Regions from separate parts of the Streptomyces sp. NPDC002701 genome, predicted to be linked through region 3. Evidence: riboswitches for the same ligand, from Rfam matches in the RefSeq annotation. Region 3 holds a riboswitch; each other region holds the start of a gene.

Region 1 (7,420 bases), on a different contig from region 3:
GCCCTGGTCTGCTTCGGCCGCAAGAAGCCGCCGCTCGCGGGCCCGCCGCTGACGGCCCGTGAGCGCGGGGCCGCCCTTGACCGGTGACGGCCCTCCTGAGAGGATCGTCACCAGTCAAGCAGGTGACGTCATGCACCGTCACCGCTCCGACAGCACGGGAGGCCGGGATGGTGCACGAAGAGACGGTCACGGATGTCGCCGAGGCGGCACGCCGCGCGCGGTTCGGCACGCTGCCGGAGAGGGTCCGCCTCGCGGACACCGTCGAGGAGAAGCCGGCGACGGTCCAGGACCCCGCGCGCAACGACTACAACGACGACGAGTGGCTCGTCCGCAACGTCGTCTGAGAGCCGGTGGCCCTCGTGCCACCGCAGCCGGCGGATCAGGTGATCAGTGGCCGGCAGGCTCCTGTGCCCGCTTCCTGCGGGCGCGGTAGGCCGCGGCCTTCAGCCTGTTCCCGCAGGACTCCATCCCGCACCACTGCCGGCGCATGCCGCGCGAGCGGTCGATGTAGACGCGGGTGCACTCAGGATTGCCGCACTCCTTGAGGAGCGGTACGTCCGGGCCGCTGAGCACCTCGACGGCGTGCCGCGCCACCGTGGACAGTGCCTCCTCCGGTGTCGCGTCCGTCCGCCGGCCCGCCGCGGTGAGCTGCGGTGTCACGGGAGGCTTGCGCGCCGCGCCGTTCACCGTGGCGAGTGCCTCGTCGTCGTAGGGCTCTTCGAGCCGCCTGGCGGTGACCAGCCCGTAGACGGCCTCCCGTACGGCGATCGCCCGGGCGACGTCGGATTCCCGGCTGGGGGAGAGGGTGTCGACCATCCCCGCTCGCAGGTACCAGGCGTCCAGCCGCTCCGGCGACAGGAGCGTCTCGAAGCGAAGGGTGCGGCGGGCGCGGAGCGTCGCGGCGAAGTCCAGGGCCGGGTTCCCGCACACGAAGACATGATCCGCATTCACGTCACCATCCTGACAGGTGACGTCGCCCCCGTGCAATCCGTGCCGTACGTGCCACGCCCCGTCACCGGTCGGCCGGTGACGGGGCGCCGATCGGTTCGGGATCAGTTGTGGAAGCGGATGTAGCCGTTGCCGTCGGAGTCCGAACCGCTCTTGGTGTAGGCGTGCACGTCCGAGCGGCCGCCGGCGGGCTTGTAGAGGTAGATCGTGTCGCCCGGGTTGTTCCACATGAAGTTGCAGTTGTCGCGGTGGACGACGTTCCCGCTGTCGGAGTCGGTGCCGTTGCCGCCGCGCAGTTTCACGTGGTCACCGGGCTGGAGGTAGTGGTTCGCGGTGAAGAGGAAGCGATTGCCGGTCGCGTCCTTCACGAGGTAGTTCCTGAGATTGACCGTCGCCGACGACGAGTAGTTCTTGATCGTCAGGTATTCCTCGTCCGTGTTGCCGGTGGCGCAGCTGTTCGAGTCTCTGCCGGGTGCGTCGTACTGCACGCCGCGGATCTTCAGCGCCGAGTGGTACTCGGCCGCCTGGGCCGGTACGGCGGCGACGGCCAGCGCGCCGGTGGTGACGGCGGCGACGGTCACGGCTATGACCGGGTGATTGCGCATGAGAAATTCCCCCTCCGGATGCCTGCAAGAACCCGGAGCCTAACCATGTCGTGAAACATCCATGTCGGAGAGTGGGAAACCCCCTCTTCCTTCGCTGAAAGGTGATAAATGACGGCGGGTTAGAAATGTGGCACGACTCGCTTCGGGGCACACCCTTGTGGGAGCGCTCCCGCGACGGCCAGGATGCTCCTCATGCGCCCGGAGCCGAGAATCCGTCCCTACCGACCCACCGACCGTGCCGGGGTCGCGGCCGTCTGCGTACTGACCGCTCTCGACGGAGGGGACTCGCGGGAGCGGTACCCCGACGAGGAGCTGATGCCGTCCCTCTTCGCCGCGCCGTACTGCCACCTGGAGCCGGAGCTGGCGTTCGTCCTGGACGACGGTTCGGGCCGGGCCGTCGGCTATGTCGTCGGCACCGCGGACACCCGGCGGTTCGTCAAGGACTTCCGCGAGACATGGATCCCACGCGTCGCCCGGCGCTATCCCGAACCCGTCACCGAACCGCGTGACCCCGGTGAGGAGATGATCCGCCTCCTGCACACTCCCGAGCGGATGATCCTGCCCGAACTGGACGCCTATCCGGCCCACCTGCACATCGACCTCCTGCCGGACTATCAACGCCGGGGCTTCGGCCGGAAGTTGATGGAGACCTTCCTGGCGGCCCTGGCCGACCGCGGCGTTCCGGCGGTGCACCTGGGCATGGTCACCGCGAACACCGCCGCGAGAGCGTTCTACGACCGCCTCGGCTTCCACGAGATCCCGGTGCCCGACCCGGGCCCCCTCACCTACCTCGGCAGGTCTACGGCCGCGGCAGGGTGACCGGGCCGAGCCCCGGGACCATCGCGGCCAGTTCGTCCGCGGTGCGCGGACCGGGGGACAGGGCGGGCAGGAGGCCCTGGGCGCGCAGGAGTCCGGTCACCGCGATGCCCCACGGCAGGCGCAGTCCCGCCTGTTCCAGGAGGTCGGTGCGGGCCAGGGTGGTGGCCGCGGGGCCGGTGACCACCCCGGACGGGGTGAGCAGCGCCGTGTCGTCGGCCCAGCGCAGGGCCAGGTCCACGTCGTGCGTCGCCATCACCACGGTGGTGCCGCTCCTGCGCAGCCCGCCGAGGGTTGCGAGCAGCCGCTCCTGGCCGTCCGGGTCGAGCCCAGCCGTCGGTTCGTCGAGGATCAGGACACGCGGCCGCATCGCCAGGGCTCCCGCGATCGCGGCCCGCTTGCGCTGTCCGTAGGAGAGCAGGTGGGTGGGCCGGTCGGCCAGGGCGGTGATGTCCAGCGCGGCGAGCGCCTCGGCCACCCGGGCCCGGACCGCCGTGTCGGGCAGGCCGAGGTTCAGCGGTCCGAACGACACGTCCTGGGCGACGGACGCGGCGAACAACTGGTCGTCCGGGTCCTGCACCACCAGCTGGACGGTCGTACGCAGCCGGGTCAGGCCCTTGCGGTCGTAGCGGACCGGGTCGTCCCCGACGGTCAACTGCCCGGTGTGCGGGCGCAGTCCGCCGCTGAGCAGCCGCATCAGCGTGGTCTTGCCGCTGCCGTTGCGGCCGAGCAGCGCGAGCGCGCGCCCCGCGCGCACGGCGAAGTCGAGACCGCTGAGCACGGTCGGCCCGTCCTCGTACGCGTAGGACGCGCCCCGCAGGGCGACCAGCACGGGCTCGCTCATCGCAGCGGCCTTTCCAGTACGAAGGTGAGTGCGGCCACGGCCACGAGCAGCGCGGCACCGGCGAGGGTGAAGCGGGGGGAGATCCGGGCCTCCGGCACCAGGACGCGCAGGGTGCCGTCGTAACCGCGCCCGGCGAGCCCGGTCTGCAGCCGGGCCGCCCGGTCGAAGGCCCGGACGAAGGCGGTGGCGCCGAGCCCGGCCAGCGAACGCCAGGTCGCGGCCCGCGTGGTGTGACCCAGCCGGGCGGCCTGCGCCTCCCTGATCCGGCGCACGGAGTCGAGGAGCAGGAAGCTCATCCGGTACGTCACCATGGCCACGTCGACGACCGGTGCGGGCACCCCGGCGTTCACCAGCCGCGGCAGCAGGTCGGACATCGGAGTGGTGAACGCGAACAGCAGGACACCGAGGGAGGCCGCGGAGGTACGCAGCACCAGTTCCCCGGCGCGTACCGGCCCGCCCGCGGCCAGGGTCAGGAACCCGTCCGGGCCGCCCACCTGGACGAGCAGCGGGAGCGCCCCGGTCACGCAGAAACCCAGCGGCACCCGGTAGGCGCGCCAGAGCCGGCGGGCGGGCACGGCGGCCGGGCCGAGCAGCGCGACCAGGGCCGTGACCAGCACCAGTGCGGCGCCCGGCCAGGGCGGGAGCGAGATCGCCAGCACGGTCAGACCGAGCCCGAGCACGGCCTTGTCCACGGGATGGCGGCGGCGCCAGCGACTGCTGTGCGCCGCCGCGTCGATGGGCAGCACGAGGACTCAGGTCCGGCCGGCCGCGGACCCGCCACCGTCGGCGACGGCGCCGGGCGCGCCCACCGAGGCCGCCGGGCCGTCCGGGGCCGTCTCCCCGTCCGGGCCCCTCGTGCCGCCGTCCGGCGCCGTGCCGGGCCCGGGCCCCGCATCCTGCGCGTCTTGCCCGTCCCGCGCGTCCAGTTGGGCCAGCGCGCGCAGTTCGCCCTGCCGCCGGCCCCGGCGCACGCCGAAGTAGTAGGCGAGGACGCCCGCGCCGAGGGCTGCCTGGAGGGCGAACAGGGCCGACTCGATCTCCCCGGACGGCGGCTCGTACAGGGGGGAGAACCACGGCTCGTAGTCCGGCTCGATCTCGGTGATCGCGGTCTCCGCCTCCGCGTCGGCGCCCGCGAACGGCTCCTCCTTGTGGTCGCCGAGACCGAGAGCCAGCGGCAGTACGGCGAGGGCGGCCACCACGAACAGCAGCAGGGAGTTGATCTTCGCGTTGCGGCTCATCGGGCCACCGCCCCGGTCGTCCCGGCCTGCTCGGCCGGGGACTGCTTCCTGGTGAGGAGCACGCCGAGCCGGGTCAGTTCCCCCTTGCTCGACTGCACCAGCAGCCGCATCACGAGGACGGTCAGCAGCCCCTCGCTCACCGCGAGCGGGATCTGGGTGACGGCGAAGATCGAGCCGAACTTGCCGAGTGCGCCCAGGAATCCGCTGCTGGGGTCGGGGAACGCCAGCGCCAGTTGCACACTGGTCACGCAGTAGGTGGACAGGTCGGCGACGAAAGCGCCGAAGAACACCGCGACCATCAGCGGCACGCCGAACCGCCGGAGCAGCCGGTAGATCCCGTAGCCGGCCCACGGCCCGACGATCGCCATCGAGAAGACGTTGGCACCCAGCGTGGTGAGCCCGCCGTGCGCGAGCAGCAGCGCCTGGAAGAGCAGGGTGATGGTGCCGAGGACCGCCATGACCGGCGGCCGGAACAGGATGGCGCCGAGGCCCGTGCCCGTGGGATGCGAGCAACTCCCCGTCACCGACGGCAGTTTCAGGGCGGAGAGGACGAACGTGAAGGCCCCGGACGCCCCGATGAGCAGCGTGCTCTCGGGGTGCTCTCTGACCTCACGGGTGAGCGACCGGACTCCGTGGACGACGAACGGCGCCGACGCGACGCCCCAGGCGACCGCGTGCGCCGGAGGAAGGAAACCCTCGGCTATGTGCATGGCTCAGCAGACCCTCTCCAGCACCTCGTGGATGGTTGACGCGCCTTGGCCGGTCTCCTGGCTTACGGGTCAAAACCACCCGCGCTCCGCCTTCCCGGGTCCGAGGACCCAGTGGCTGCCCGTGAGGGCCGGAGCCGGACTTCCCGATCACAGTGGCGAGGGCCGCACCGGCATCACACCGATTTCCCGAGCACCAAGGCGTGGTGACAGTAGTGCGCGTACCGGGGTGGTGACAAGCGGCCCCCCAGGGGCGCACGGGTGGCTCCTGACCATCTGTTACGCGTCGGAGCGTGCGCCAAGTCTTGACGTGCCCCTGGCAAGATGACTTCATGGGAACGCTGTGGGAGCGCTCCCACCATCCGAAGCCAACGCCTCTTGACGCTCACTCCTGGAGTCGCAGTGAGAAGAACAAGAAGCACCACACGCACCACACGGAAGAGTCATGTCAGCGCCCTGCTGGCCGGACTGGCCGCCTTCCTCGGGCTCACCGTCGCGGGCGCCCTGGTCCCGGCCACGGCACACGCCGAGCCCTCAGGCGCTCGCGCGACCGGCCTCCATGTCGACGACGGCCGCCTGCTGGAGGGCAACGGGAACGACTTCGTCATGCGGGGCGTCAACCACGCCCACACCTGGTATCCGGGTGAGACGCAGTCGCTGGCCGACATCAAGGCACTCGGCGCCAACACGGTCCGTGTCGTCCTCTCCGACGGCCACCGATGGACCAGGAACAGCCCCGAGGACGTCGCCGCCGTCATCACCCAGTGCAAGGCCAACCGGCTGATCTGTGTGCTGGAGGTGCACGACACCACCGGCTACGGCGAGGAGGCGGCGGCCGGCACGCTCGACCACGCGGCCGACTACTGGATCAGCCTCAAGAACGTGCTCGCCGGCCAGGAGAACTACGTCATCGTCAACATCGGCAACGAGCCCTGGGGCAACACCGACCCCGCCGGCTGGACCGCCCCCACGACCGCCGCGATCAAGAAGCTGCGCACCGCGGGGTTCGAGCACATCATCATGGTCGACGCGCCCAACTGGGGTCAGGACTGGCAGGGGGTCATGCGCGCCAACGCCCGGTCGGTCTACGACGCCGACCCCACGGGCAACCTGATCTTCTCGATCCACATGTACAGCGTCTACGACACCGCGCAGGAGATCACGGACTACCTGAACGCCTTCGTGAACGCCGGACTGCCCATCCTCATCGGTGAGTTCGGCGGACCGGCCGACCAGTACGGCGACCCGGACGAGGACACCATGATGGCCGCGGCGCAGCAGCTCCGGCTCGGCTACCTCGCCTGGTCCTGGAGCGGCAACACCGACCCCGTCCTCGACCTGGCGATCGGCTTCGACCCCAGCCGGCTGAGTTCCTGGGGGCAACGCATCTTCAACGGCGCCAACGGCATCGTCCAGACCTCGAAGGAGGCCACGGTCTTCGGCGGCGGCGACCCGGGCGACACCCAGGCCCCGACCGCTCCGGGCACCCCCGCCGCCTCCGCCGTGGGGGCCACCTCGGTGACCCTCACCTGGGGCGCCGCCACCGACAACGTCGGTGTCACCGGTTACGACGTCGTCCGGGTCGGTGGTGGCGCCGAGAGCACGGTCGCCGCGTCCGCCACCACCACCGCCACCGTGACCGGCCTCACCGCGGACACGGCCTACGCCTTCGCCGTCTACGCACGTGACGCGGCCGGGAACCGTTCGGCCCGCTCGGCCACGGTGAACGTCACCACGGACGAGGGCGGCGGCACACCCGGGGCGAGTTGCTCCGTGGGCTACCGCGTCGCCAACGAGTGGCCGGGGGGCTTCCAGGGTGAGATCACCATCCGCAACACCGGCCCCGCCGCCATCAGCGGCTGGAAGCTGGTCTTCGCCTTCGCCAACGGTCAGACGGTCTCGAACATGTGGGGAGGGACACCGACCCAGAGCGGCGCGACGGTGAGCGTCGCGCCCGCCTCGTACACGTCCGACATCCCCGCGGGCGGCTCGGTCAGTGTCGGCTTCACCGCCGCCAGGGGTGCCGCCAACACGGCCCCGGCCGCGTTCGCCCTCAACGGCACCACCTGCGCCGCCGCCTGACCCGGCGCCCATCGGGCCGGCGGGGCCACCGCGCCCCGTCGGCTGGGCCGCGCAGGTCAGGCGGTGTCCGTGTTCGCAGACTGTTCGGCGGTCCCGGTGGGAGCTGCGCCCGTGTCCGCGGTCGCGGCCGGGGCGGGCGCGGCCTTCGCCGTCGTGTAGAAGACGGACGACCCCTGCTTG
Region 2 (7,420 bases), on a different contig from region 3:
ACGGTGACGTCGATGCGCGGCCGGCCCAGCTCCTCCGGGCCCACGATCTCGAAGCCGGTGACGCGCCGCGAGGCGTCGTCCCACACGGGCCGGCAGCCCAGCAGCGCCAGGATCTCCGCGATGTCGTCGCCCTGGGTGCGCATCGCGGACGTGCCCCACACCGTCAGCCCCACGGACTTCGGGTACGCGCCGGTGTCCTGGAGGTAGCGCTGCACGAGCGAGTCGGCGAGCGCCTGCCCGACCTCCCAGCTCAGCCGGGACGGGATCGCCTTCGGGTCCACGGAGTAGAAGTTGCGCCCGGTCGGCAGGACGTTGACGAGTCCGCGCGTCGGCGAGCCCGAGGGGCCCGACGGGACGTAACCGCCGTTCAGGGCGTGGAGGATGTGGTCGATCTCGTCCGTCGTGCGGGCGAGCCGCGGCACCACCTCCCGGCACGCGAACTCCAACACCGCCACGGCATCCGGGAGTTCGGTGCCCAGCACCTCGCGTACGAGCGCGGGCACGGCCGCGGTGTCCCAGCCGCGCTCCTCCATGCCCTCCGCGAACCGGCGGCACAGCTGTTCCAGCAGGTCGACCGCGTCGGCGGCCGTCCGGGCGGGACCGGCCACCAGGTCGCTCAGCTCGACCGGCACCTTCAAGGGCGCGCCGGGCTCGGCCAGCAACTCCTTCTCGACCAGGCCGAAGTGCTCGGCGAGACAGGCCCGCAGGCCGGGCAGCGCGTTCGCCGTGCCGCCCCACACCTGTGAGGCGCGCAGCACGGCCAGCACGAGGTTCACCCGCGCCTCGGCCTCGGGACCGCCGCCGAGGATGTGCAGCCCGTCGCGGATCTGCACGTCCTTGATCTCGCACAGATACCCGTCGATGTGCATCACGAACTCGTCGAACGCGCCGTCGTCCGGCTGCTCGTCGACGTGCAGGTCGTGGTGGAGTTCGGCAGCCTTCACCAGCGTCCAGATCTGGGCGCGTACGGCCGGTGCCTTCGTCGGGTCCAGGTCGGACACGAGCGCGTACTCGTCGAGGAGCTGTTCCAGCTTCGCGAGGTCGCCGTAGGTGTCCGCGCGGGCCATCGGCGGCACCAGGTGGTCGACGATCGTGGCGTGCCCGCGCCGCTTGGCCTGGGTGCCCTCGCCGGGGTCGTTGACGATGAAGGGGTACACCAGCGGCAGTTCGCCGAGCACCGCGTCGGGCGCGCAGCCGCCGCTGAGGCCGAGGCCCTTGCCCGGCAGCCACTCCATCGTGCCGTGCTTGCCCATGTGCACGATCGCGTCGGCGCCGAAGCCGCCCTCCGAGGAGGCGTTCTCCAGCCAGCGGTAGGCCGCCATGTAGTGGTGCGAGGGCGGCATGTCCGGGTCGTGGTAGATCGCGATCGGGTTCTCGCCGAAGCCGCGCGGCGGCTGGATCATCACGACGACGTTCCCGAACCGGAGGGAGGCCAGCACGATGTCGTCGCCGTCCACGTAGAGGGAGCCCGGCGGCTCGCCCCACGCCTCCAGCATGCCTTCGCGCAGGGCGGGGTCGAGCCGGTCGAACCACGCCCGGTAGTCGGCGAGCGGTACGCGCGCGGGGGCGGCGGCCAGCTGGTCCTCGGTGAGCCACTCGACGTCGTGGCCACCGGCGGCGATGAGCCGGTGGATCAGCTCGTCGCCGTTGTCGGGGTGTCCCTCGACGGCGTACCCGGCGTCCCGCAGCGCGTCGAGGAGCCGGACCGCCGAGGCGGGGGTGTCCAGGCCCACCGCGTTGCCGACCCGGGAGTGCTTGGTCGGATAGGCGGTGAAGACGACCGCGAGCTTCTTCTCGGCGTTGGGCTTGTGCCGCAGCCGGGCGTGCCGCACGGCGATCCCGGCGACGCGCGCGGCCCGCTCCGGGTCGGCGACGTACACCGGCACGTCGTCGGGGCCCTGCTCCTTGAACGAGAACGGGACCGTGATGAGGCGTCCGTCGAACTCGGGGATCGCGACCTGCATCGCCGCGTCCATGGGGGACAGGGCCGCGTCGGACGCCTCCCAGGCGGCCTTCGACGTGGTCAGGCACAGGCCCTGGAGGAAGGGGATGTCGAGGGTCTGGAGCGCGCTGATGTCCCACGCCTCCTCGTCGCCGCCCGCGGACGCCTCGGAGGCGTGTGCGCCACCGGAGGCGAGGACGGTGGTGACCAGCGCGTCCGCGCCCTCGATGAGCGCGTACAGCTCGGGGCCGGCGCCGCGCAGCGAACCGCTGTAGACGGGCAGGGCGTTGGCGCCCTTGGCCTCGATGGCGTCGCAGAGGGTCTCCACGAAGGCGGTGTTGCCGCTCAGCTCGTGGGCGCGGTAGTAGAGCACGGCCACGGTCGGGCGGCCGGGGGCCGTCACCGGCTCGCCGTGGACCCCGAACTGCGGCATCTGCCGCGGTGCCTCGAAGCCCTCGCCCGTGACCAGCACGGTGTCGGAGAGGAAGCGGGTCAGCTCGGCCAGGTTCTCCGGGCCGCCCTCGACGAGGTAGCGCAGCGCCTCCGCGACGACACCGGCGGGCACGGACGACTCGGCCATCAGCTCCGCGTCGGGCACGGTCTCCCCGCCGAGCAGCACGGTCGGGATGCCGGACGCCTTCAGGAAGGCGAGCCCGTCCTCCCAGGCACGCTTGCCGCCGAGCAGCCGGACGACCGCGAGGTCCGCGCCCTCGACCAGCGCGGGCAGCTCCTCCGCGACGTCCACGCGGGTCGGATTGCCGATCCGGTACGCGGCGCCGGAGGCACGGGCCGCCAGCAGGTCCGTGTCGGCGGTCGACAACAACAACACTGTGCTCATGCGGGTGCTCCCGGTGGGATGAAAGGCAGTCCTGTCGGCGCGCCGGACTCGATGAGCCGCCACAGCGCGTCCGTGTCCGCGTGTTCCTCGATCAGATCGCCGAGCCGGTCCAGCTGCTCCTCGCGCAGCCCCGCGAACGACGTGCCGGCGGCCGGTACGAAGCGGCGCCCCGCGGCGGCGGCCACCTCGCGCAGGAAGGCGCGCCGGAAGCCGTCCGACTCCAGTGAGCCGTGCCAGTGCGTGCCCCAGACCTGGCCGACCCGGCAGCCGTCCAGGAAGGGCTGACCGCCGGTCACTTCGGCGACCCCGTGGTGGATCTCGTACCCCTCGACGGGTTCGCCGAGGGCCTCGCCGGCGGGCCGGGTGAGGGTCTTCTCCCGCGCGAACCGCACACGTACGGGGAGGAGTCCGAGCCCGTCCACGGCGCCGGCCCTCGACTCCACCTCGTCGTCGATGTGTTCGCCGAGGAGCTGGAAGCCGCCGCAGATGCCCAGCACGGGGCGCCCCTCGGCGGCCCGGCGCACCAGGGCGTCGGCGAGGCCGCGCCGCCGCAGCCACTCCAGGGCGCGGACCGTGCCGCGGGTGCCGGGCACGACGACCAGGTCGGCGTCGACGAGTTCCTCGGCGCGGTCCACGAACCGCACGACGACGCCCGGTTCGGCGGCGAGCGCGTCCAGGTCGGTGAAGTTGGACATCAGGGGGATCGCGCAGACGGCGACCCGCAGGATGTCCTCGCCGACGGGGGCGGACACCTCGGACTCGCGCACCGAGCCCCGCAGGGACACGCGGAGTCCGTCCTCCTCGTCGATGCCGAGCCCGTGCCGGTACGGCAGGACGCCGTAGGTGTGGCGCCCGGTGAGCCCGTGCAGCATGTCGATGCCGGGTTCGAGGAGGGAGACGTCCCCGCGGAACTTGTTGACGAGGAACCCGGCGACGAGTTCCTGGTCCTCGCGCGACAGCAGGGCCACCGTGCCGAAGAACGAGGCGAAGACCCCGCCGCGGTCGATGTCGCCGACGACGAGCACGGGCAGCCGCGCGTTGCGTGCGATCCCCATGTTCACGATGTCCGTCCGCCGCAGGTTGATCTCGGCCGGACTCCCGGCCCCCTCACAGATCACCGCGTCATACGTGCCCCGCAACTCGGCCAGACAGTCCAGCACGGTCCCGAGCAACGCCTCCTGACGTCCGCCGTGATAGCCGCGCGCACTCATCTCACCCACCGGCCTGCCCATCAGGACGACCTGGCTGCTGCGGTCGCTGCCCGGCTTCAGCAGGACGGGGTTCATCAGCGCGGTCGGCTCCACGCGGGCGGCCTGCGCCTGCATGGCCTGCGCGCGCCCGATCTCGGCGCCCTCCCGCGTCACGAACGAGTTCAGCGACATGTTCTGTGCCTTGAAGGGCGCGACCTTCACCCCCCGCCGCACCAGCCACCGGCAGATCCCGGCGGTCACGACGCTCTTGCCCGCGTCGGACGTGGTGCCCGCGACGAGCAGCCCCCCGCCCGGCCCGCCTTCCCGGCCCCCGCTCATGACGTACGCCCCTTCCCGGCGGCTGCCCCGGCGAGCAGCCGCCCGGCGACACTCACACCCAGCGCGAGCAGGCCCACGCGGCGCGAGAGCCGGACGGCCCGCTCGATGTCCCCGACCCGCACGGGCCGCCCGCCGCCGTTGAGGACGGGCCGGTGCTCGACCCGTCCCGCGTAGGAGAGGGTGCCGCCGAGCCGCACTCCGAGCGCGCCCGCGAACGAGGCTTCGACGGGGCCGGCGTTGGGGCTCGGGTGCTGGCCGGCGTCGGTACGCCAGGCGCGGATCGCGCCCCGCGGATCATCTCCGGCGACGGCCGCGAGGACAGCGGTCAGCCGGGCTCCGGGCCACCCGGCGACGTCGTCGAGCCGCGCGGAGGCCCACCCGTACCGCCGGTATCGCGGCGACCGGTGCCCCACCATGGCGTCCAGCGTGTTGACGGCCCGGAACCCGGCCAGACCGGGCACGCCCGCGACCGCGCCCCACACCAGGGCGCCCACGACGGCGTCGGAGGTGTTCTCGGCGACGGACTCGACGACGGCCCGGGCGATCCCGTCGGCGTCCAGCGCCTGCGGGTCGCGCCCGCACAGGTGCGGCAGCCGCTCGCGGGCGGCCTCGATGTCCCCGGCGGCCAGCGCGTCGCCGGCGGCCCGGGCCTCCCGCCCGAGCGAGGTCCCGCCGACGACCGCCCAGGTGGCGGCGGCGGTCAGCGCGACGGACGCGGCGCCGCAGGTGCGTACGGCACGGTCGGCGGCCACGGCGAGGGCGACGGCGCCGCCCGCGCACACGGTGGTGTGCAGGGCGCCCCACCCGCGGTGGTCCCGCCACAGGACCCGCTCCACGGCCCCCGCGGCACGGCCGAACGCGGCGACCGGATGCCCCCGGCGGGGATCGCCGAACAGCAGGTCACCGAGGAGGCCGGCGGCGGCGCCGTACGCGAAGACGCGATCGGCACGCATCGGTTCAGCCCGCCGCTACGTGAGGCGGAACTCCCGTACCCGGCACCCTCGTACGGGGCACACCGGTCCACAACAGACGGCCGCGCATGGCGATATGTCCTCACTCAGGGTGTCCACGCCCTGGTTCGACGAGACCGACGACGAGAGTTCCTGACTCCCGGGGAAGGGATTCCCCGGTCACAGTGGCGGGACCGCGCCGGATTCACACCGGCTTCCTCTCCTGCCGTCGTACATGGCCCCGGCAGTCCACCACGCCCCGAGAACACCCGTCAACTTGCTGTTGACCTGCGAAGGGAGAGTGTGCTGAGGCCCACATGGAACACGGGACGGCCCCGCCGACCGAGTGGTCGGCGGGGCCGTCCCGTACTGAACGGACGTACTGCGGGGGCCGGACGGACGCGCTGCGGGCGTCAGGCCACGATCAGGTAGATGCCGTAGGCCACGGCTGCCGCGCAGGCCGCGAAGCAGGCGTACGCGCCGGTGACCGCGAGGGCCGCCGAGCCGCCCTGGGCGGTGGCCGTCTCGCGCTTGGAGAGGCCGACGATGCCGAGGGTGAAGAGGCCCACGAGGGCGACGGTGGCGATGAGGCTGACTCCGAACACGGAGCCGAGGGCTGCCCAGTCGATCTTCATGTGGTTCGTTCCTTACACCGTGGCCGGACGGGCCGGCTCGGCGTCCGGGCCCGGGATGGTCGTCATCAGGTCGTCGGGCGCGGTCGCCGTGGCCGCGGTGGTGACCGGGCCCGCGGGGGGCGGGGTGACGGCGGCGATCGCGGCCGTCACGACGCCGGCGGGCACGGGCTCGTCGTTGACGTTGTCGACGGTGACGGGCTGACGGCGGGACAGCGTCCAGATGACCCCGGAGCCGGCGATCAGCAACGCGCCGGTCAGGACGATGCCCCAGGTGCCCTGCTGGGTGAGGAACTCGGCGCCCGCGCCCACCAGTCCGGCGGCGGGCAGCGTGAGGCCCCAGGCGACGAACATGCGCGTCGCGGTCGACCAGCGGACCACACCGCCCTTGCGGCCGAGCCCCGAACCCATCACGGCGCCGGAGCAGGACTGGGTGGTGGAGAGGGAGAAGCCGAGGTGCGAGGAGGCCAGGATGACCGTCGCGGCGCTGGTCTGGGCGGCGAAGCCCTGCGGCGGCGCGAGGTCGGTGAGACCCCTGCCCATGGTGCGGATGATGCGCCAGCCGCCCAGGTAGGTGCCGAGGGCGATGGCGACACCGGCCGAGACGATGACCCACAGGGGCGGGTTCGACCCGGGCGCGAGCACACCGCCGGTGACCAGGGCCAGGGTGATGATGCCCATGGTCTTCTGCGCGTCGTTCGTGCCGTGGGCCAGCGAGACCAGGCCCGCGGAGGTGATCTGGCCCGCGCGGTAGCCCTTCGAGGTCGCCTGCTCACCGGCCCGGTTGCTGATCCGGTACGTCAGCCGGGTGGCGAGCATCGCGGCGAGACCGGCCACCAGGGGCGCGGCGACCGCGGGGATGAGCACCTTGGTGATCACGGTCGAGCCGTTCACCGACGACCAGCCAGCCGACATCACCGCGGCGCCGATCAGGCCGCCGAAGAGCGCGTGGGAGGAACTGGACGGCAGACCCAGGAGCCAGGTCAGCAGATTCCACAGAATGGCGCCGACGAGCGCCGCGAAGATCACTTCGGTGCGGATGCCCTCTTCGTTGATGATGCCGCCGGAGATCGTCTTGGCGACCTCCACGGAGAGGAACGCACCGACGAGGTTCAGCACGGCGGACATGGCCACCGCCGTCTTGGGCTTGAGAGCGCCGGTCGAGATGGTCGTCGCCATCGCGTTGGCAGTGTCGTGGAAACCGTTCGTGAAATCGAACACGAGAGCGGTGACGATCACGATTCCGAGGAGGAGCGTGATGTGTTCCATTTACCCAGGCTTCTGTTGGACGTCAGTGGCAGATGGAACGTAGGCAACCTGGATGAACGGAAAGTGAACTGAGTAGGGCGGTGGGGTGACTCGATCGCGGTGCCGCCCTTCCGCTTGTGTCGAAGTGACGGCCCGCGTCATCGAACAGAGGCGGAATTCGAGGGTCCACTACCCCCTTGCGAAGCTCCGCAGCTGAGACAGGGAGCCGTTGAAGAGATTCTGGTCACCCGGCAGGCTGCCGCTGTCGTCGTACTGCCAGA
Region 3 (7,420 bases):
GCAGAAGGCCAGGCGCTCCGTGGGCGCCGAGGTCAACCTGGACATCGACATGGGCCAGCTGGGCAGCGGCGGCGGCGGCGTGCAGGCACCGCAGATCGCCGCCTCGACCGTCGACGAACTGGGCGCCCTGCCGCAGGTCCAGAAGTACACCTACTCCATGTGGGACCGGGCGATCCTCAAGAAGGGCACCGAACTCGTCACCGACGGAGTGGCGAACACCATGGGACCCGACGGCACCGCAGGCGTCGGCGTGCTCGACACCGGCCTCCTGTCCGACTTCCGCAGCGGCAGGTTCACCATGCTGTCCGGCCGGCACCTGACAGCCGCCGACCAGGACAAGAAGCGGCTCCTCATCGAGGAGCGGTTGGCCCGTAAGAACGGCCTCGGAGTCGGCTCCACGGTCACCCTCGGCGCCAACGAGGGCAAGGCCACCGCGGAGTTCACCGTCACGGGCGTCTACCGCGATCCCCGCCCCGGATCCGAGCCCGAACCGGAGTACGGCGTCAACCCGGCCAACATGCTGTACGCGACAGTCGGCGGCCTCACCCGGCTCAACTCCCGTTCCGGCGGCCCGCTCCAGGTCGGCAGAGCGACCTTCCTCCTCCGGGACGCCGACGACCTGGACCGCTTCAAAGACGAAGCCCGACGGGTCGCAGGCTCCGCGCTCGACGGATTCGCACTGGACGCCAACGACAAGGCGATCCAGCAGATGACGGGCCCTCTCAAGAGCATCCGCTCCACCGCCACCCTCGCGATGTGGCTGATCGTCGTGGCGGGCGCCGCGGTCCTCGCCCTCCTGGTCGATCTCGCCGTGAAACAGCGCCGCAGGGAGTACGGGGTGCTGCTCGCCATGGGCGAGAACAAGACCAGGCTGATCGCCCAACAGGCCGTCGAGATCGTCGCGGTCGCCGCTCTCGCCGTCGGCCTGAGTGCACTGTTCGCCCAGAACCTGACGCAGAGCGCCGGTCAGGCACTGCTCGGCAAGGAAGCCACCGAGGCCCGCCAGCGGATCGGCTCCTGGCAGCCCCCGGCCCCCGGCCGCACCGGCCTCGACGAGGGCATCGACCCGGACGACAGGCCCGTGGACAACGCCGACCCGATCGACCGGATCACCATCCGCCTCGACCGGGCCGACCTCGCAGCGGTCGGCGGCGCCGGCCTCGGCATAGCCCTGCTGGCCACCGCGATACCCGCCGCCTCCGTCCTGCGGCTCAGCCCCCGCTCCATCCTCACGAAGGGCAAGTGACCCGACCATGAGCCACGCCAGCGCGACCGGCCCCGTCCTGCGACTCGACGGCATCAGCCACACCTACGTCAGTCAGCGCCGCAGGACCACCGTTCTCAAGAACATCGACTGCGCCTTCGAGCGCGGCACGTTCACCACCATCCTGGGCCCCTCGGGCAGCGGCAAGACCACTTTGCTCAGCCTCGCCAGCGGTCTGGACACGCCCACCAAGGGCACGGTCGCCTTCGACGGCCAGGACCTGACGAAACTGGGCCTGGGCCGCTACCGCAACAAACACGCCGCCACGATCTTCCAGGAGTACAACCTCCTCACCTACATGACCGCGCTCCAGAACGTCACCACCGCCATGGAGATCACCGGCGTCAAACCCGCGACGGGAAGCCGCCGGGCACGGGCCCTGCAACTCCTCGAACAGGTCGGACTGGACAAGGCGATGGCCACACGGAACGTTCTGCAGCTCTCGGGCGGCCAGCAGCAACGCGTCGCCATCGCCCGCGCGGTCGCCTGTGACGTCGACATCCTCTTCGCCGACGAACCGACCGGCAACCTCGACGAGGACACCGCCCAGGGCATCAGCGACATCTTCCGCGAACTCGCCCACGAACAGGGCAAATGCGTGATCGTCGTCACCCACTCCGCACAACTGACCACACAGTCCGACCGCGTACTCACCCTGCGCAAGGGGAAGTTGTCCCAACAGGCCACCCCATGAAGCCGACCCGGCGGACCGCCACCCGAAGCCGACGCGCTGGGCGCGCCAAACGCCAAAGGGCAACGGGGTGATCTTGAAACTTTGGGCACCGGGCCCCTTCCGCATTTCAGTGGGACACCCGTGCTGTTCTGCCAGTGGCAGAACATCGGCCGGACCGGTCTCGACGATCACTACAGTCCCGTCTCATGACGGAGATTGCGACGCGTACGGTCGAGTACCCGGCCGACGGTCTGACCATGATCGGGCACCTCGCGCTCCCGGCCGGTGTCGACCGCAGGCCCGCGGTCCTGATCGGGCCCGAGGGCGTGGGGCTCAGCGACGTCGAGCGCCGCCGGGCCGATGCGCTCGCCGAGCTGGGATACGTGGCACTGGCCTTCGACCTGCACGGCGGGCGCTATCTGGGTGACCCCGAGGAGATGCTGGCCCGCTGCATGCCGCTGCTCGCCGATCCGGACCGGATGCGGGGCATCGGTCATGCGGCGCTCGACGTGCTGCGCGCCGAGCCGCGGACCGATCCCGACCGTATCGCCGCCGTCGGCTACGGCACCGGGGGCGCCGTCGCGCTGGAACTCGGGCGCGACGGCGTCGACCTGCGGGCGATCGGGACAGTCAACGGGCTGATCACGGGCCGACCGGGCGAAGCGGCGCGCATTCGCTGCCCGGTGTGGGCCGGGGTCGGGTCGGAAGACCCGATCATGCCGCCCGCGCAACGGGACGCGTTCACCGCTGAGATGCAGGCCGCGGGCGTCGACTGGCGCCTCACAGTCTACGGCGGAGCCTTGCACGCCTTCCCTTACCCCCCGGTCGACCACCCCACGGTCCCCGGCGTCGGCCACCACCCACGGCACGCCCAGCGAGCCTGGCGCGACGTCGTCGACCTGCTCACCGAGTGCCTGCCCGTGACGGAGGACCTGGAGGCATGACCCAGGCAACCGCCCCAGTGCCAGGCGCGGTTGAAGCCGAGCCGGGACGTCGCAGGCCAGATCAGGGGTGAGGAGCTGAACGGTGTGCGCCGGGCGCCGCGGGCCTGCCCTGTACGGGCGCCGCTGCCGCCCCCTCGGCCGCGGCCGCGCGGGTACAGAAGGCGGCGAACGATCTCGGCGAGAGCGACAAGGCGCTGCGGGGCCGGCTTCGGGCGCAGAAGGCCGCGCGCCGGTTTCACCGCGGCGCTGGCCCTCGCCAGCCGGGATGTGGATGACTAACTCGCCGACCCGTTCGGCTCGCACGGCAGCGGGCTTGCCGGAGAACGGCTGGGTGCGGTCACCACGGGTGCCCCCGGAGGCCGCTCCTGGCTGCTCACCTCCGTTCAGGTGCCCCGGGCGATGGACTTCCGTCTGCAATGTCCTCCGTCGCGTCCGGGTCGTTCACCAGGCCCAACCACACCGGCCGCGCTCCGAGGCGCGCGGCCGTGCGTCACTCGGGCTCGTGTGGACTCGTCGCGGGTGGTTCGGCCGGGCGTTCGCGGCCGCCGTCGTGGCCGGACGCCACCACGATGACGAGGCCCACCACAACGGCCCCGGCGGCCACCCGGCCGGCGGCCCGCGTCACCCAGCCCGGCAGCGACACGCCCTCGCACCGCGTCGGTGCAGCCAGTCGCTCGGCCCGACGGGCAGGCCGCAACAGCCGGGCCAGCAGCAGCGCCGCGACCGGGAGCTGCAGCAGCCACAGGACGGTGCGCGGCCACTCGCCGTACCAGACGTTGGTGCCGTACAGCAGGGTGTGCCACACGCTCAGCACGTACACGACGATGACGAAGCGGTGCAGTCGGCGCCAGGTGCTGGCGCCGATACGGTGGCGGACGTAGAACAGCAGGCCCAGGGGGACGGCCAGATACAGAGCACCCTGACCCAGCGGAATGGCGATCCGGCCGGTGCCCGAGTCGTACCAGCCGGGCACGAACGTGTCGGCGAATCCCGCCCACAGCCGTTCGAGCCACGCCAACTCCGCCTCGTAGCGCACGAGTTCCGCCGCGAACATCAGCGCGTGCGCGAACATCAGGGCCATCGTGGTCAGGCTCGTGGTGCGGTGCCAGCGTTCCAGCACCTGCCGGGACACCGGCAACCGGGCGGGACGCGGCCCCGACAGCAGCAGACCGAGCATGACCGTGCCCCAGGCCCACAGCAGGCCCGACCAGCCGAACGCCTGGCTGAGCAGATACATCCAGTACGTGCCGGCGTCATCCATGAACGGCATGACAGCGACCGTCGCCGAGTCACCCGACTCCACGCGGGCGTACAGGAACGCGAAGACGGCCGCCGTGACCAGGACGGCGGCAGTGGCGTCGGGGAGCGCGGAACGCAGGTCGGCACGCAGGACGACGCGCTCGGGCGGGCGCTTGTCACGGGCGGGCGGCGGGACCGTCGTGCCGCCGTCCTCCGGCGTCGTCTCTGGCAGCATCCTGGGCCTTCCGGGCGCGGTCTTCCGAGGAGAGGTGCAGGTGACGTCGACGCACCAGTGTGCGGGGTGTGACCGGGATTACGGAGAGCACATCCGGCCAGAGTCATCGTCCGACCGGCCGAATCGTCTCGAGCCCCCGTTACCACCCGACCGATCGCATTCGGACAACTGCCGTCTCGCCCCTGCCGCATCGGCGGGAGCCACCCTACGCTGATGCCCGCAGTCGGTTCGAGCCTCCTGTCCCTCCGGGTCCGGTGGCGCGACGCAAGAGGGAACCCGGTGGGAATCCGGGACTGTCCCGCAGCGGTGAGTGGGAACGAAAGCCGTCAACAGCACTGGGCCCGATCGTGTGGGGGCCGGGGAAGCGACGGTCGGTAGGTGCCCACCGGTGACCGGTGTCCCCGGTGAGCGAGCCCACGAGTCCGAAGACCTGCCACTGCCCCCGTACGCGATGTGCGGGTGGTGCACGGTGACCTCGAGGACCGGGTCGGCGGTACGGAGGAGGGTTTCGTGACGGGCCGTACCGTGTCCGGCGTCTGCCACGGCACACTGCGCGAGCTGTACCAGGGCCCGCTGCGGGCGGACACGGAGCCGGACATCGCCATCGTGTCGTTCCCCGTGGACCGCCACTCCTGGACGCATTTCACTCAGGACACCCGGCCGCCGGGCTCACCACCCGTCGGTGCGAAGTCCGCGAACGCGGCCCGGCTCTTCCTGGAACACTTCGGACTCACGCTGCCGCCAGGCCGTTGGAGTACCCACTCCGACCTGCGGGTGGGCGTGGGAATGGCCAGCTCGACCGCCGACATCGTGGCCACCCTGCGCTGCCTGTTCCGGCTCTTCGCCCTGCCGTACGACACGGAGGTGGTCCTCGGCATCCTGGCCGCGGTCGAGCGGGCCGACAGCGTCTTCCTCGACGAGTTCGCGCTGTACCTCAGTGGCCGGCACCAAGTGGTGCGGCGCCTGGGCACGGACATCGGCTTCCACACGGCGTACCTCACCGAGCCCGGGACGGTGGACACCTCCGCCGTCACCGGCCTGCTGCTGGCGCACTACCGGCGGCACGGCGAGGAGTACGAGCGGTGCCTGACCGACCTGCTGAAGGGTTTCGCCTCCGGCGATCCGGCCGCCGTCGCCCGGGCCGCCACCGCCAGCGCGACCCTGTCGCAGAGCGTGCTGCCCAAGGCGACGTTCGACAGCATGCTGGCCCATCGGGAGCGGTTCGGCGCCGACGGCATCTTCGTCGCCCACACCGGATGCCTGATCGGCTACCTCTTCCCCGGACGCCTGCACACAGACCTGAAATCCGACCTGTCCGCCTTCTTCCACTCGCTCGGCCACCAGTGTTCCTTCGCCCGAGGAGGCTATGGGTGACCCACCCCCACATCGCCGACGCCCTGAAGGTCCCCGATCTCGTCCGGCTCACAGACGGCCTCGTCCTCGTCCGGTTCGAGTCGATGAAGATCTACTCCGCGCTCGCCGCCGTCCGCCACCTGCTGGAACGGGGCACGATCCGCCCGGGACAGACCCTGATCGACAGCTCCAGCGGCATCTACGCCTACGCCCTGGCGCTGGCCTGTCACCGCTACGGCATGCGCTGCCACATCGTCGCCTCCACCACCGTGGACACCGCCACCCGCGCCCAACTGGAGATCCTCGACGCCACCGTGGAACAGGTCCGCCCCTCCAGGAATCTCAAGCTGGACCAGGAGTTGCGGGTGCGGCGGGTGCGGGAGCTCCTGACCGACCATCCCGACTGGCACTGGATGCGCCAGTACCACGACGACGTCCACTACCTCGGCTACCACGAGGTGGCCGACCGGATCACGGCCGCGTTCCCCGCCACCGCGCTGACCGTCGTCGGAGGGGTGGGCTCGGGAGCCTCTACCGGCGGCCTCGTGGAGCGCCTGCGCGCCACGGACCCCTCGGTGCGCCTCGTCGGCGTCCAGCCGTTCGGCAGCGTCACCTTCGGCAGCCAGGACCACCACGACCCGGAGGCGATCATCGCCGGCATCGGGTCGTCGATCGTCTTCGACAACGTCCGCCACCACCTCTACGACGCCGTGCACTGGCTGGACTTCACCCACGCCATGTCCGGCACGATCGCCCTGTTGCGCGACCACGCCGTCTTCGCCGGACTCTCCACCGGCGCCGGATACCTGACCGCGACGTACGAGGCCCGCCGCCACCCCGACCGGCTGCACCTGGTGATCGGAGCCGACACCGGACACCGCTACGTCGAACGCGTCTTCGCCCGCCACACCGAAGCCCTGGACCCCGCCGCGCTGAAGCCGGTCGAGGTCTCCACCCCCGAGGAGATGTCCATGCCCTGGTCCAGGATGGCGTGGCGGCGCACCGCCGACCCGGCCGGCGGGAAGGAGCGAGCGGCATGACCGTGGCGTGCCTGGAGTCACTCACCTTCGGTCTCGGACACCTGGTGCGCGCCGCCGAGGTGCTCGGCGAGCGGCTCACCCTGCTGACACGCGACCGCGCCTACTACTCGTACGAGCTGCAGAGGCTTCCGGCGGACGCCCTCGACGTCGTCGTCACCGACACCTTCGACGTGGAAGGGCTCACGGATCTGCTGCACCGGACACCTCGGCTGCGCGGTCTGATCAGCTCCACCGACACCTGGACCCTGGCGGGCGCGGAACTCGCCGACCGTCTCGGTCTGCCCGGTCTCGATCCGGCCGTGTTGCGACTGACCCGGGACAAGGCGGCCGTACGCAACCGGCTGCACGACGCCGGGCTGACGCGCGGGCGCGCCGTGGAGGCGACCGGGACGGAATCGGGGAACGTGCCGCTCAAGGAGGTCGGCCTGCCCGCCGTCCTGAAGGACACGGCGGGCACCGGCAGTCAGAACGTCTGGCTGGTGCGTGACGAGCCGGAGCTGGAGGCGGCCCTGGCCGAGGCGGCCGGGCGGCAGCTGAAAGGACGGCTGTTCGCGGAGCCGTACTTCAGCGGGCCGCTGTACAGCGCCGAGACCCTCACCTGGGCCGGCCGGACCCGGCTGCTGGGCGTCTCCAGTCGGCTGATGTCACCGGAGCCGTACTTCCGGGAGGAGA

What was found. A riboswitch is a leader RNA that binds a small molecule or an ion and turns the genes downstream of it on or off. The one in region 3 is predicted to bind cobalamin.
Region 1: another riboswitch for cobalamin. It lies ahead of ACFYXC_RS38610 (energy-coupling factor ABC transporter permease); the one in region 3 lies ahead of ACFYXC_RS34990 (hypothetical protein).
Region 2: another riboswitch for cobalamin. It lies ahead of ACFYXC_RS22385 (cobalamin biosynthesis protein); the one in region 3 lies ahead of ACFYXC_RS34990 (hypothetical protein).

Annotation. Positions count from the first base shown of each region.
Region 1 covers NZ_JBIAQL010000033.1:2,773-10,192, reverse strand. The annotation lists gene ACFYXC_RS38650 (FAD-dependent oxidoreductase) at 1-87, shown strand, start outside; gene ACFYXC_RS38645 (hypothetical protein) at 168-344, shown strand; gene ACFYXC_RS38640 (CGNR zinc finger domain-containing protein) at 388-951, opposite strand; gene ACFYXC_RS38635 (lamin tail domain-containing protein) at 1,053-1,553, opposite strand; gene ACFYXC_RS38630 (GNAT family N-acetyltransferase) at 1,746-2,372, shown strand; gene ACFYXC_RS38625 (energy-coupling factor ABC transporter ATP-binding protein) at 2,353-3,213, opposite strand; gene cbiQ (cobalt ECF transporter T component CbiQ) at 3,210-3,959, opposite strand; gene ACFYXC_RS38615 (energy-coupling factor ABC transporter substrate-binding protein) at 3,966-4,451, opposite strand; gene ACFYXC_RS38610 (energy-coupling factor ABC transporter permease) at 4,448-5,161, opposite strand; cobalamin riboswitch at 5,191-5,374, opposite strand; gene ACFYXC_RS38605 (cellulase family glycosylhydrolase) at 5,561-7,240, shown strand; gene ACFYXC_RS38600 (hypothetical protein) at 7,297-7,420, opposite strand, start outside.
Region 2 covers NZ_JBIAQL010000008.1:57,368-64,787, reverse strand. The annotation lists gene cobN (cobaltochelatase subunit CobN) at 1-2,780, opposite strand, end outside; gene ACFYXC_RS22390 (cobyric acid synthase) at 2,777-4,309, opposite strand; gene ACFYXC_RS22385 (cobalamin biosynthesis protein) at 4,306-5,262, opposite strand; cobalamin riboswitch at 5,387-5,520, opposite strand; gene ACFYXC_RS22380 (hypothetical protein) at 5,673-5,894, opposite strand; gene ACFYXC_RS22375 (anion permease) at 5,907-7,160, opposite strand; gene ACFYXC_RS22370 (lysozyme) at 7,329-7,420, opposite strand, start outside.
Region 3 covers NZ_JBIAQL010000022.1:51,619-59,038, reverse strand. The annotation lists gene ACFYXC_RS35010 (ABC transporter permease) at 1-1,246, shown strand, start outside; gene ACFYXC_RS35005 (ABC transporter ATP-binding protein) at 1,254-1,958, shown strand; gene ACFYXC_RS35000 (dienelactone hydrolase family protein) at 2,144-2,881, shown strand; gene ACFYXC_RS34995 (ferric reductase-like transmembrane domain-containing protein) at 3,372-4,355, opposite strand; cobalamin riboswitch at 4,591-4,808, shown strand; gene ACFYXC_RS34990 (hypothetical protein) at 4,866-5,729, shown strand; gene ACFYXC_RS34985 (cysteine synthase family protein) at 5,726-6,748, shown strand; gene ACFYXC_RS34980 (ATP-grasp domain-containing protein) at 6,745-7,420, shown strand, end outside.